3 regions of the Micromonospora sp. KC721 genome follow, and region 2 is predicted to be linked to each of the others. Evidence: riboswitches for the same ligand, from Rfam matches in the RefSeq annotation. Region 2 holds a riboswitch; each other region holds the start of a gene.

Region 1 (4,564 bases), on a different contig from region 2:
ATCGACCCGGGCTTCTCGGGGCACGTGACGCTGGAGCTGTCCAACGTGGCGAACCTGCCGATCACCCTCTGGCCGGGCATGAAGATCGGCCAGCTCTGCATCTTCCGCCTGTCGTCGCCCGCCGAGCACCCGTACGGGTCGGAGGTCTACGGCTCGCGGTACCAGGGGCAGCGGGGGCCGACCCCGAGCCGGTCCTGGCAGAACTGGCGCACCTGGCCGACCCGCTGACGCTCGGCCCCGCCGGCCACAGACCCGGCGCCAGCACCGACCTTGCCGGCCGCAGGCCCGGTAGCGGCGTCAGCCCGGACGGCCGTAGCTGTGGACCGGCCCGTCGTCGACCCGCTTCATCCGCACCGGCATCCCGGCCCGGGAGGCGTGCACCACCCAGCCGGCACCGACGTACATCCCGACGTGGTGCAGGTCGGTGTAGTAGAAGACCAGGTCACCGGGGCGCAGGTCGGTGCGGCTGACGCTGGCGGTGACCCGGCGCTGCTGCCGCGCGTTGTGCGGCAGCCGGACCCCCGCCTTCGCCCAGGCCGCGAGCGTCAGCCCCGAGCAGTCGTACCCGTTCGGGCCCTCGGCGCCCCAGCGGTACGGCTTGCCGATCTGGTCGCAGGCGAACCGCACCGCCACCCCGGCGGGACCGCCCGGGTAGGCGGCCGGGCAGGGTGCGGGACGCAGCGGACCGCCGGCACCGGCGCCGTAGGCCCGCAACCGCAGCCGCTGGAGCCGCTCGATGCCGGCGTCGATCTGCTTGCGCCGGACGGCGAGCCGGGCCTCGGTCCGGCCCAGTTGGGCCACCGTCGTGTCCAGCGCCGCCTTCTTGGCGGCGAGTTCGTCGCGCAGGTCCTGTACGGCGCGCACCTCGCGCTGCCGCCGCTGGGCCAGACGGTCGAGCAGTTCGAGTTGGTTCACCAGTTCGCCGGGGGACGCGCTGCCGAGCAGGGCGTTGACGACGGCGAAGCTCTCTCCCTTGTACGCCTGGGCGGCGAGCCCGGAGATCTGGTCCATCGCCCGGTCGACCTGGGCTTGCAGCGGGACGATCCGCCGGGCCAGCGCGTCGGCCTGCCGGCGTCTGGCGGCCAACTCCTGCCGGGTCGCGTTGTGCTGCTCAATGAGCGGCTCCAGGGTGTTCCAGTCCCGGTCGATCTGCCGTTCGAGGTCGGCGACCGTGGGATCGGCGTGGGCCGCCGTGGAGCCACCGGCCAGGACGACGGCGGCGCCGGCAAGGGCGGCGAGGACGGTGGTGCAGCGGGACCAGCGTGAGCGCGGCACGACCGTACGCCGGGCGACCGGGGCCGACCGGGGCGACGGCGGCCGCGGGGCATGGTGTGCCACCGGGCTCCGTACTCCTTCTTCCGCGACCGCCTACCGGGTTGGCTGACGGGTTCGGGCGGGAAGGGAGCGCACCACCGCAGTGGCTGCGGATTCACCCCGACCACCTGGCCCCCGGCTCGCCCGTGGGCGATTCGGCGGTGCCGGCCGTCGCCGCCCGGGTGGACGGAGCTTCCGGCGACCGACGGTTCATCAGAGTAGATGCCCGTAACCAGATAGCAACCATCCGTGATCGGACACGCCGGAGCCCGGACACGGCGAACCCCCGGCCGGAGTCGACCGGGGGTTCGCGACGGTGCGGAGAACGGGTCAGCCGGGTCTGCGGAATCCGGCTACCGGCATGTTGTTGATGTTGGCCACCTGGACCGGCTTGCCGGCCCGTGGCGCGTGCACCATCAGGTCGCCGCCCAGGTAGAGGCCGACGTGGTGCAGGTCGCTGAAGAAGAAGACCAGGTCACCGGGGCGGGCCTCGGAGCGCGGGATCGCCTTGCCCTCGTTCCACTGGGCACCGGTGAAGTGGGTCAGGGAGATACCGGCGGCCTTGTAGGCGAACTGGGTGAGGCCGGAGCAGTCGAACGCGTTCGGGCCGGTGGCGCCCCAGACGTACGGGTCACCCACCTGCTGGCAGGCCACCTGGATCGCGGTCCGCGCGGCACTGCTCACCACCCCGTTGATGGTCGGGCAGCCGGAGACCTTCACGGTGGTCTTCGGCATCGACGCCTGCAGCCGCTTGATCTCCGCGTTGATCTGGTTCTTCTTGGCGGCCAGCTCCCGTTCCTGCTCGACCTCCTGGGCGATCAGCGCGTCGAGCTTCTGCTTCTCGGCGTCGAACTTCGCCCGCGCGTCGATGACGACCTGGAGTTCCTTGCGCTCCTGCGCGGCGAGCCGGTCCAGATAGGTGAGCTGCTCGGTGAGGGTGCCCGGCTTCACGTTGACCAGCAGGGCGCCGATCTCCTGCGAGGGACCGGTCATGTAGTAGCGGGAGGCCATGTCGCCGACCCGGTTGAGAGCCAACTCCGTCTGCAGGGCGAGCGGCTCGATCTTCTTCTGGAGTTCCTCCGCCTTCTTGCGGTCCTTCTTGAGCTGCGCCCGGACCTTGTTGTACTGCTCGATGGTCGGTTCGAGCTGCTCCCACTGCTTGTCGATCGCCGCCTCGATCTCCTCGGGTGTGGGCGCAGCGTGCGCCGGCGCGACCAGCATCCCCGCGCCGACGACCACGGCGGCGACCACGGTGATCAGGCGGCGGGCAGCGCGGCGCAGACCGGCCCGACGAGGGGGCGGCTGACCCTGGGCGGCACGATGGAGGGGCATGGTTGCCACCGGCACAGACTCCTTTGCAACCGACCGCCGGGCGCCTCACGGAGGGGAAGACGGAGGCAGACGACCCACAGCGGCCGGTGCAACATTAGGGAAAACGCGCAGCGGAATCAAGGCGGCTTCGACTATTTCACGGCTAAGCAATCATCCGCACACAATCGGTAGTTCGACCATTTTTCAACTACGCCTGTCAATACATTGGTGCTGTTGCCACGTCAGGGGTCGGTAAACCGCCGCTCACCAGGGGTCGCCGCGCCCCGCCGCAGCGCGGCAGCAGGCCGCGAACCGGCCGACACGAGCGCGGCGTCGGCATCCCCCCGGGTGCCGACGCCGCGGTGGTCACGGTGCCTTGCGGTACGACCTCAGCCCGCGACCGGCTCGGCCTGCTGGCCCGCCGTGGTGTCGGGCTTGACCGAGCGCAGCAGCACGCTGGCCACGTCGACGACCTCCACCTGCTCACCGGCGCCCTTGCCGTTGACCCCGTCGTTGAGCATGGTCGAGCAGAACGGGCAGCCGACGGCAACCGTCTTCGCGCCGGTGGACATGGCCTCCTCGACCCGGTCCACGTTGATCCGCTTGCCGATCCGCTCCTCCATCCACATCCGGGCGCCGCCGGCGCCGCAGCAGAAGGAGCGCTCGCTGTTACGCGGCATCTCGACCAGGCCACTGTCGCGACCTGCACCGGAATCGACGGCTGCGCCGCCCCGACCGTCTCCGGATCCGCCGCCGATGGCACTGCCGAGCACCTCGCGCGGCGGCGCGAAGACCCGGTTGTGCCGGCCCAGGTAGCAGGGGTCGTGGTAGGTGACTCCGCCGTCGACCGGCTGGACCGGGGTGAGCTTGCCGGTGGCGACCAGGTGGGCCAGGAGCTGGGTGTGGTGTACCACCTCGAACTCGCCGCCGAGCTGCCCGTACTCGTTGCCGAGGGTGTTGAAGCAGTGCGGGCAGGTGGCCACGATCTTGCGCTTGGCCTTCTCCCGGCCCTCGAACGCCTCGTTCAGGGTCTCGACGTTCTGCTGGGCGAGCATCTGGAAGACGAACTCGTTGCCGATCCGGCGGGCCGGGTCACCCGAGCAGGTCTCGCCCTCGCCGAGGATGGCGAAGGAGACGCCGGCCTCGTTGAGCAGCGTGGCGACCGCCCGGGTGGTCTTCTTGGCCCGGTCCTCGAACGCGCCGGCGCAGCCGACCCAGAAGAGGTACTCGAAGTCGTCGACCTCGCCGACCCGCGGCACCTCGAAGTCGAGGCCCTTGGTCCAGTCCTCGCGGGTGTTCTGCGGGGCACCCCACGGGTTGCCCTTGTTCTCCAGGTTGCGCAGCATGACGCCGGCCTCGGACGGGAAGCTCGACTCGATCAGCACCTGGTATCGGCGCATGTCGACGATGTGGTCGACGTGCTCGATGTCGACCGGGCACTGCTCGACGCAGGCACCGCAGGTGGTGCACGACCACAGCACGTCCGGGTCGATGACGCCGCCCTCCTCGGCGGTGCCGATGAGCGGCTTGTCGGCCTCGGCGAGGGCCAGCACGTCCACGTGGGCGAGCTGGGCGGCGGTGGCCTTCTCCTCGCCGGTGAGGTCCTTGCCGCCGCCGGCCAGCAGGTACGGCGCCTTGGCGTACGCGTGGTCGCGGAGGCTGAGCACGAGCAGCTTCGGCGACAACGGCTTACCGGTGTTCCAGGCCGGGCACTGCGACTGGCAGCGACCGCACTCGGTGCAGGTGCTGAAGTCGAGCAGCCCCTTCCAGGTGAACTGCTCGACCTGGGCGACACCGAACTGGTCGGACTCCGGGTCGGCCTCCTCGAAGTCCAGTGGCTTGCCCTGGCTCGTCATCGGCCGCAGCGCGCCGAGACCGGAGCCGGCCCGCTTCCGCGGGTCACGCTTGAAGAAGATGTTGGGGAAGGCCAGGAAGCGGT
Region 2 (4,564 bases):
GGCACAGCCTTGCGGTCGACAGCGTCCGCCGGCAGTTCGTCCCGGTCGAAGACGGTCACCTTCGCGTACGACTCGCTCAGCACCCGCGCGGCGAGCAGGCCTCCGATGCTGCCGCCGAGGATGATCGCCTGCCCGGTCTGATTGGTGGTGGCCACGGCTGACTCCGTTTCACTGAATGGATGTCTACAGTGAGCGGCACGGCATGCCCGTGGGTAAAACGAATTAATGGACGGCTAGCTGACAGTGAATGTCCCGTCAGCGGTTCCACCACTTCCCAGATCTGCGGGCCGATCGACCTTCGGTCGCCATAACCCCTGGTCAAGGCGCAACTATCAGCTCTGCTGATCGGTGTCGTGAGCGATATCTCAGTCGTCTACCGGTCATTGTTGACCGGTTCTCGGTGCACCGAAAGGATGACGGGGCGAGCCAACCGATCAGGCATCGAGACACGACGGGAAGGCGACGACTGGCGGACGACGGGTGGGTTTTTTCGATCGGGAATCGGCCCGGCCGTGTTCGGACGGTGGTGGGCGTGGCGGACTCAGTAACCGCCGGCCGCCGCGAATCCCACGAAGATGATCACGGCCGCGGCGCGCCGGGCGGACGCAGGGATTCCCCGAACGTCACCGTCCGAAGGAGCGGCCCGGGTGCTCGGCGCTCAGCAGGTGAAGTGTGCACTTCGTGGACACCGGGGATTGGATCTCGTTCAGCGACACGACCGACGGCACCCACCCCAGCGCGGCAGGCCACTCGAAGATCACCCAACGGCTGACCCCGATTCTGAGCCGGTACATCTGATCGAGGTCGGTAGCAGGTTCGCTCGGACCACGGGACGGCCGGCTGTTCGTTCGAAGGCAACCTGGAGGCATACCGACCAACGGCGAACCCGTCGACTTCTCCGGCCGAGGACCATAGCCGCCGTCACCGCGGTGGACTGCCTGACCCGCCACCGGAGCCCGGCAGTCCGTCCCTGCGGCGGGAGCGTCAGCGGCCGGATCAGCAGCCGCCGCCGCTGTTCGGCCATGTCCAGCAGTCCCGGCCCGTCGACGCCCGGCCACGGCGTGCAGAGCGATCCTCCTGGCGCAGCCCTTGCCCGACACAGGTCCACGCAGGTCCCTCACGTCGCCCGGTGTCCCGTGCTCGGTGAGCGCCTCCAGCAGGAGCCGGTACGCCTCCCGGTTGCCACGCTCGTTGACCTGCCGCAGGAGCCAGATCTGTTCGGCGTGATCACCGGCGGCTCCCCGCGCGGCGGCCAGCCGGAAGAACTCCTTGTCGTCCGAGGAGTCACCGACGGCGATCGCGTCCGCCATCCGCCGCTCGTACACCCATGAGTCCTGCACGACTCCAGCATGGAGCGCAAATTTAACTGAGGTCAGTCGATGAGTCGGCACCCCGGTCACGGGCGGGGCGGTCCATGTCGCGAAGGCGCCACGGTGGGTGGAGATGAACCGGAAGCGGCTCGTCACCGATCCATCTCCTTCGCCAAGACCGAAGGCGGCCGTGCTCGCCGTTTCGGTTCGGATCCGCACGCCGTCCGGCAAGGGCGACTCGCCCTTCCCGGTAATCGCCAGTCGGCGTACGGCCGAGGCCGTCGGCGCGAAGATGACACTCTGTTCAGCATTCCTGTGTCCCCCTTCACAGCAAGATATCGCTCCTGCGTAACGCATCGGGGGCAGTACGTGACGGCAAACGCCGCACCGGCCTTCCAAACCGGACACGTCTCGCGGAGGTCACTACAACAAGTAGCGGTGACGGGGAGACGGTCGGCACGCAACGGCGGCTATAAAGGATGAGCGGCGTGCACCTGCTCGCCGCTCGTGCCGATCCGGACCACGCCGAGCCCTGCCCCGGTCCGACGCCACGAACCTGAACGACCACCCATGAGGCAATCGGGGGCAGGGACGGGGGAACCACATTCGTGGTCCTCGACCGGCACGCGCAGCACTCGGCCGGCCGCAGGGCCTTGGGGTGAAGCCGCGACAGCGGCCGGGCAATCCTTCCCGCCCGAACCCGACAGCTAACCTCGCAGGCGTGCCGGAGGGATTCCTTCACCGTGCACGAAAACATCTCGAGTCGGCGCCTGCGCAAGCTGGGCACCGGCAGCATCGCCCTGTCCGTCGGTCTCGGCCTGCTGTCCGGCGGGCTCGGCGCGCCGCAGGTCGCCTCCGCCGCTCCGGCGGTCACAGCCGTCTCTGTCACGGCGGCGTTGCCCCAGGGCGGCCCGCAGTCGGCCCGCCCGGTAGCGGCAACGACCGTCAAGGCCGCCGCCAAGCAGGCGGTCGGAACCCGCGTGGTCGCCGAAGCGGCCAAGCACAAGGGCAAGCGGTACCTCTACGGCGCGGCCGGGCCCAAGCGTTTCGACTGCTCCGGGTTCACGCTGTACGTCTACAAGAAGACGATTGGCAAGAAGCTGCCGCACAAGGCGAACCTGCAACAGCGGTACGGCAAGGCCGTCAGCAAGGCGAACGCCAAGCCGGGTGACCTGATCATCATCCGCTCCGGTTCGTACGGCACCCATGCCGGCATCTACGCCGGTGGCGGCAAGATGTGGTCGTCGCCGCGGACCGGCAAGACCGTCAGCAAGCAGAAGATCTGGAGCCGTAACTACGTCGTCAGGCGCCTGGCCTGACGGTGACGAGCACGCCATCAGCCACGGCAGGACCGATTCCGGCCCCGCCGTGGCTGATGCGTCTTGCGTCTTTGTCACGCACTCGCACGGGTGCCGCAAGCGCCGCGCCGGTCAGTCCGTTACGAGCACGGCCTGCTATCCGGCCGATCAGGGCCGTTGACCTCGAACCGTCCGCCGAGCACGGCGTAGCCGACCACCAGCGCCGCGAGCGCCTGCTCACCGCCCGGTAGGCGTTGACCTTCGCCAGCGACGGGGCAGCGGTTGCGTCCACGCTCGCACTCCGGGTGGTCATGCCATCCGCGGTCGGCGGCACGCCAGCGCGCTTGAGTTCGGGACGTTCAATGACCGCCATCAAGGTTCGTCGCCACGGCGCTGGCCGCGGCGCCGCTGACGGGCGACGCCGTGGCCAGCGGAGGGGTTCAGGCGGCCCAGTCCTGCCGGGCTGCCCAGGCCCGGACAGTGGTGGTTCCACGGACGACGAGCGTCGGATCCGGTAGTGGGGCCGGGTTGATGTACGCCGCCGCGATGCCCGTTGCAACCGCTTCCCCCAGGTGTGGTGCGAGCATCCGGGCGTAGTCCTGCGGGTCGATGGTGTGCCAGCGGAGCCGGCGGCCGGTCGCGGCCTCGATTTCGGCGGCTACCTGCGGGCCGGTCAGGGCCGACGGGCCGGCCACGAATCGCGCGGTCGGCGGCGCCGCTGCTACGACGAGGTCGGCGACGGCTGCGCCGAGGTCGTCGGCGGCCAACCACGGGTTCGGGAGTTGCTCCGGTAGTGGGTAGCGCAGCTCGCCCTGGGTGTGCACCAGTGGCCGTGACCAGGCGGCCACGAGGTTTTCCAGGTAGGTGCTGGCCGGACCGACCACAGACGCCACCGGCACCGTGTCGGGCAGACGGGCGGCCAGACGGATCCTGGCATCGACGAAAGGCACCCCGATCGGGTCGGCCGGGACAGCACCGCCGGTGTTGAAGACCGCGCGGGGTACGCCCGTCTTTCCGAGCGCGTCGAGGACGGTGTCGGCCTGGCGCACCGCGTCGGCGGCGAAGTGCAGCGGCAGCTGGATGACGACCGCGTCGGCGCCGGCGTACGCGGCGACGAGCGCGTCGAGGTCGAGCAGGTCGGCTGGGACGGCTTCGACGGCCGGGTCAGCGGCTAGGCGGGGATGCCGGGCGACGGCCCGGATCCGGTGCCCCGCCGCGCGCAGGCGGCGGATGATCGCGGTGCCTTGGGTTCCGGTGGCGCCGTGGACGACGACGGTGGTTTCACTCATGGGACCGACCGTAGTTCCCTGACTGAATTAGTACCCACGAAGTTATATTGTGTCCCTGTGGAAACCATTGGTCCTGAGCAGCTGGAAAGCCTGATTGGGCGACCGAGCGGTCCCGGCTGCGGTGTGGAACGGGCCCTGCAGGTACTCGACGGCAAATGGAGCACCCTCGTTGTCCGCGAGCTACTGAGCGGGCCCAAGCGCTTCGGCGAACTACGGGCCGCTCTCGGGACCCCGAGCGCCAAGACCCTTACCGACCGGCTACGGATGCTGGAGCACCACGGGATCCTCACCCGCACCGTCCATGCCGAGGTTCCGCCACGAGTGGTGTACGCCCTGACCGAGCAGGGACACAGCCTGAGCAGCATCCTCCACGCCATGCTGGTGTGGGGCGAAGCCAACCCGGGACCCGGTGCTCGACCACGGTGACGGGCGGCCCGACCACCGACGCAACTTCCGGGGCTGCCATTCCACCCGCTACCCGCCCACCTCCGCAGGCCGTCAGCCATTCGTGGCCCAGCCGCGCCGCCTCGGCGTGCAGACGCGTAGCCAACTGTGAGGAGATCCCGGCTCTGATCGATTGCATGCGACCGTCGGGTCAGCGATGTGCCAGGCGGTCTCGTACTCGTCGGGGCTGAGGTAGCCCAGCTCGCGTGGATGCCGTGGGTCC
Region 3 (4,564 bases), on a different contig from region 2:
GCTCTCCCGCGCCGAGATCACGCTGTTGTCGGAGGCGTACCGGTCGTTGGCGACCGAGGGGCTGACGGTGGCCGACATCGCGCTGCTGGACGAGCTGGACGCGCTGCTGGGCAAGCCGGTGCGGCCGGCGAAGCCGAAACGCGACCCGTTCCGTCTCACCGGCGGGGTACGCGAGCTGAGCACGTTCGCCGACCGGCAGCGGGCCGCCCGGGCGGCGGCCCGGGAGCGACCGGAGGACTACCGCGACTACGCGCACGTGGTGGTGGACGAGGCGCAGGACGTCTCCCCGATGCAGTGGCGGATGGTCGGCCGGCGCGGCCGGCTGGCCTCCTGGACGGTGGTGGGTGATCCGGCGCAGACCGCGTGGGCCGGCGATCCGCAGGAGCTGGACCGGGCGCGGGACCAGGCGCTGGGCCGGCGCAGACGGTACCGGTTCAACCTCACCACCAACTACCGGAACTCGGCGGAGATCTTCGCGGTGGCGGCGGCGGAGATCCGCCGGCTGCACCCGGACCTGCCGCTGCCGAGGGCGGTCCGGTCGACCGGCGTGGATCCGGTCGCGCTGACCGTCCCGGCGGGCGAGCTGGCCGGCGCGACGGTGGACGCGGTGGCGGCGCTGTTGGCCGAGGTGGAGGGCACCGTAGGGGTGATCACGCCGGTGCCGCGCCGTAACGAGGTGGCCGGCTGGCTGGACGGGCGGGGCGGGGCGCGGCTGCAGGTGGTGACCAGCCTCCAGGCCAAGGGCATGGAGTACGACGGGGTGGTGCTGGTCTGCCCGGGTGAGATCCGGGCCGAGCCCTCCGGTGTCCGTACCCTTTATGTCGCCCTGTCCCGGGCCACCCAGCGCCTCACCACCGTGGAACCGGTGGGCTGACCGTCGGGCCTGGCCGGCTCGCCCGGCGGACGCCGGCAGGTTGGGCAGGGCGGAGTCCGGGGAAACCGCCGGGAGGCCCCCGATGGGGGGCCGGCGGTCGGACCCGGGGCGTCACCGGCCGTTCACTTGCATACATAGCGATGTCAGCATAGATTGGCACCGGGTCCGGTACGGCGACGGAGAGGTGCGGGCGTGGGCGCAGGGCATGACCACCACGGGGCGGTCGCGAACGCGGCGCAGCGCCACCGGGGCCGACTCTGGGCGGCTTTCGCCCTGCTCGCGGTCTTCATGGTGGTCGAGGGGGTCGCCGCCGTCGCCACCGGGTCACTGGCGCTGCTCTCCGACGCCGGGCACATGTTCACCGACGTGCTCGGCATCGGCATGGCCCTGGCTGCCATCACCGCCACCCGGCGGGCCGAGCGGGATCCGCAGCGCACCTTCGGGCTCTACCGGCTCGAGGTGCTCGCCGCGCTCGGCAACGCGCTCCTGCTCAGTGGCGTCGCCGTCTACGTGGTGATCGAGGCGGTACGGCGGTTCGGCGACCCGCCCGAGGTCCGGACCGGGCCGATGCTGACGGTCGCCGTACTGGGCCTGCTCGCCAACGTGGTCGCGTTCGCTCTGCTGCGCAAGGGTGCCCAGGAGAGCATCAACCTGCGTGGGGCGTACCTGGAGGTGCTGGGCGACCTGCTCGGCTCACTCGGCGTGATCGGTGCCGCGCTGCTGATCGCGGTGGGCGGCTGGTGGTGGGCCGATCCGGCGGTGGCGGTGGCGATCGGCCTGTTCATCCTCCCCCGCACCTGGCGGCTGGGCCGCGCGGCCGTTCGCATCCTCGTGCAGGCCGCCCCCGAACACCTCCAGGTGACCGCGGTGCATGACCGGTTGACCGCCGTCCCCGGCGTCGCCGAGGTGCACGACCTGCACGTCTGGACGCTCACCTCCGGGATGGAGGTGGCTTCGGCGCACCTGACCATGTGCCCGGGTGCCGAGGTCGGCGCGGTGCTCGCTGCCGCCCGCAGCGCGCTGCACGAGGACTTCCACATCGACCATGCCACCCTTCAGATCGAACCGGGCGCGGCACCGGGGGCGTGCGGTCGGGTCGAGTGGTAGAAGAATTGACTTGTTCATCCCTTTTCACAGGCTTACCTCCCGTACCCTCAGTCACGAACCGGGCATCCGTCCCACCGGTACCGGTAGTCTCGGTTCCGGCCTCCGCCCAGGCGGCACCCGACGGTGCCGGCGGGGCCGCCGCCTAAACGCCCGCCCGGGCGTGCCGGGGAACCAGGTACCTGGGGTGCATCCGCGCCAGCGGTAGGGATCTTCCGTCCCGAACCCGTCAGCTAACCCGGTCGGCGGCTGACGGAAGGAATGTGAATGCACGTACGACGTACCACCGGCCGACTGACGGCCGCGATCGTCGCGGCGCTCGCCGTCGGCCTCACCTCGGCCCCCACGCCGGTGACCGCCGCCCCGCCCGCCACCCGACTCGCCGCCCCGAGCGGCGACGACGAGGGCGGTACCCCAGCGCTACGCGCCCAACTCGACGCCGCCAGCAAGGGCTGGCTCGACGCCAAGGCCGCGCTGGAACGCTCCACCCGGCGCCAGCAGGAACTGAACAACCAGCTCAAGACCGTCGAATCGGAGCTGACCGCACGCAGCAGCAAGGTCGGCGAGATCGCCGGGGTGGCGTACCGGACCGGCCGGCTCGGCCCGGTGTCGGCACTGCTCAACAGCGGCTCGCCGGAGGGTTTCCTGGACCGGGCCGCCGCGCTGGCGACGGTCGCCAGCAAGGAGGACCGGGAACTGCGCAACCTCCTGAAGACCAAGGAGGAGGTCACCCGCACCCGTAGCGCGCTGGCCACCGAGATCGTCGAGCAGCGCAAGCAGATCGCGGTCATGGACAAGCGCAAGCAACAGGCCGAACGGGCACTGGAGGTGGCCGCCTCCGCGCAGTCCGCCCCTCGGGCCACCAGCAGCGCTCCACGGGGCACCTCCCGGTCCAATGCCAGGTCCGCGCCACGCAACTCCGACGGATCCTTCCCGCCCGAGTCGTGCAGCGTCAACGACCCCACCCCGGCCAACGGTTGCATCACGCCCCGGATGCTCAACGCCCTGCAACAGACCCAGGCCGCCGGCTTCACCCGGTACGTCTCCTGCTACCGCCCCGGCGGGTCCGGCGAGCACCCGAAGGGGCGAGCCTGCGACTTCGCCGCCCAGAAGGGTGGCTTCGGTGGGGACGCGACCGGCGGCGACCGGACGTACGGCGACAACCTGGCCGCGTTCCACGTCCGCAACGCCGACCGGCTCGGCGTGCTCTACGTGATCTGGTACCGGCAGATCTGGCTACCCAGCAGCGGCTGGAAGTCGTACAGCGGGGCGAACGGCGACCCGTCCAGCGACCACACCAACCACGTCCACCTGTCGGTGTACTGACCGCACCACGCGCACGGGGCCCGTCCGCCCGGACGGGCCCCGCACCCACCCCGGCCCCGGGGGTGGTTCGGTCAGCCGGTGATCGGTCCGCCGTCGGAGAGCCGGTCCAGCACGTCGCCGAGGCGGCTGGCCAGCCCCAGGTGCGCCGCCCGGGCCTGGCGGAACGCGTACCCGAACAGCGGCGCGGGGGCGGCGAGGGTGATCTCGACGTCGATTCGCAGCAGGCCGTCCTCCGTACGCAGTCGGGTGTGGTTGCGTACGGTCGTGCCGGGCTGCTGCCGGGCCTCAACGATGATCTCGTCGTCGGTGACCAGCAGGACGTCGGCCTGATAGGTGACCGGGAAGTGCAGGGGCCCCAGTTCCAGCCGGTCGGTGACCGCGTAGCTGGCCCGCGCTCCGGGCCGGGGCGGCAGCTCACGTACCCGCAGAATCAGCGGATGCAGTTCCTCCTGACGGGACAGGTCGCTCAACAGCGCCACCGCGTCCGCCTGTGAGCAGCGCGCGCGCACCGTGTAGCTGAACGTCTCCCGCCGGACCACTCCGACCTCCCACTCCTCGTCGGTCGCCCGATCGTCCCGTATCGCGGACTCGGCTGGCAACGCAGGTGGGTTGGGTACGGCGAGACGAAACCCGCGCGGGCGGGCGGGGCCGCTGGCCGGCCCGGTTGACCAGCGGCGAACGACGGTGGTGGGTCGGCGCGACGCCGGGTCAGGCCCCTGGCAGGACCTCGCGGGTCGCCGCCCCGGCACCGGCCCCGGCGAAGTAGGGCTCCGGTGCCCCGAAGAGACCCAGCAGTCCGGTCACCCAGAGCTGGCGGTGCACGAATCGACTGGGCTCGGTGACCACCAACTTCACCCCGCTGACCTCGGCGGTCTGGAAGCCGGCGACCATCGCGCTGATGCCCACCGAGTCGATGAAGGTGACGAGCCGCATGTTGAGCTCGATACGGGACGGTCGGCCCTTCGCGAGCACCTCGGCGATCGCCTCACGTACCTCGTACGCGGTGTCGACGTCGATCTCCCCTCGTGGAGCGATCTGGATGACACCACCCGGCAGAACCGATTTCACGATCGACAGGCTCACGCGAGCACCTCCACTCGCCCGTTCACGGGCGCCTCATCAGTACGCGGGCCGCGACCGAGAGTATTCCTCCAACGGCCTCGGTCGCCACCCCTCGGGATGAGCAATTCGCGGATCCAGCCGGATCGGACCGTCATCACCGCAACTTTCCTGGTCACATCCTCGTCAACGAGCGACCCG

What was found. Region 2 has a riboswitch for cyclic di-AMP ahead of E1182_RS03060 (C40 family peptidase). Riboswitches for the same ligand answer to the same signal wherever they lie in the genome.
Region 1: another riboswitch for cyclic di-AMP. It lies ahead of E1182_RS05850 (NlpC/P60 family protein); the one in region 2 lies ahead of E1182_RS03060 (C40 family peptidase).
Region 3: another riboswitch for cyclic di-AMP. It lies ahead of E1182_RS27855 (hypothetical protein); the one in region 2 lies ahead of E1182_RS03060 (C40 family peptidase).

The regions. Positions count from the first base shown of each region.
Region 1 covers NZ_SMJY01000019.1:23,138-27,701, reverse strand. The annotation lists gene dcd (dCTP deaminase) at 1-228, shown strand, start outside; gene E1182_RS05850 (NlpC/P60 family protein) at 298-1,338, opposite strand; cyclic di-AMP (ydaO/yuaA leader) riboswitch at 1,351-1,485, opposite strand; gene E1182_RS05845 (NlpC/P60 family protein) at 1,645-2,661, opposite strand; gene E1182_RS05840 ((Fe-S)-binding protein) at 3,015-4,564, opposite strand, start outside.
Region 2 covers NZ_SMJY01000008.1:67,180-71,743, forward strand. The annotation lists gene E1182_RS03050 (NAD(P)/FAD-dependent oxidoreductase) at 1-155, opposite strand, end outside; gene E1182_RS03055 (hypothetical protein) at 624-1,340, opposite strand; cyclic di-AMP (ydaO/yuaA leader) riboswitch at 1,862-2,047, shown strand; gene E1182_RS03060 (C40 family peptidase) at 2,054-2,629, shown strand; gene E1182_RS03065 (SDR family oxidoreductase) at 3,049-3,897, opposite strand; gene E1182_RS31920 (helix-turn-helix domain-containing protein) at 4,021-4,323, shown strand.
Region 3 covers NZ_SMJY01000257.1:2,660-7,223, forward strand. The annotation lists gene E1182_RS27845 (AAA family ATPase) at 1-874, shown strand, start outside; gene E1182_RS27850 (cation diffusion facilitator family transporter) at 1,067-1,981, shown strand; cyclic di-AMP (ydaO/yuaA leader) riboswitch at 2,111-2,242, shown strand; gene E1182_RS27855 (hypothetical protein) at 2,246-3,304, shown strand; gene E1182_RS27860 (SRPBCC family protein) at 3,376-3,903, opposite strand; gene E1182_RS27865 (STAS domain-containing protein) at 4,013-4,387, opposite strand.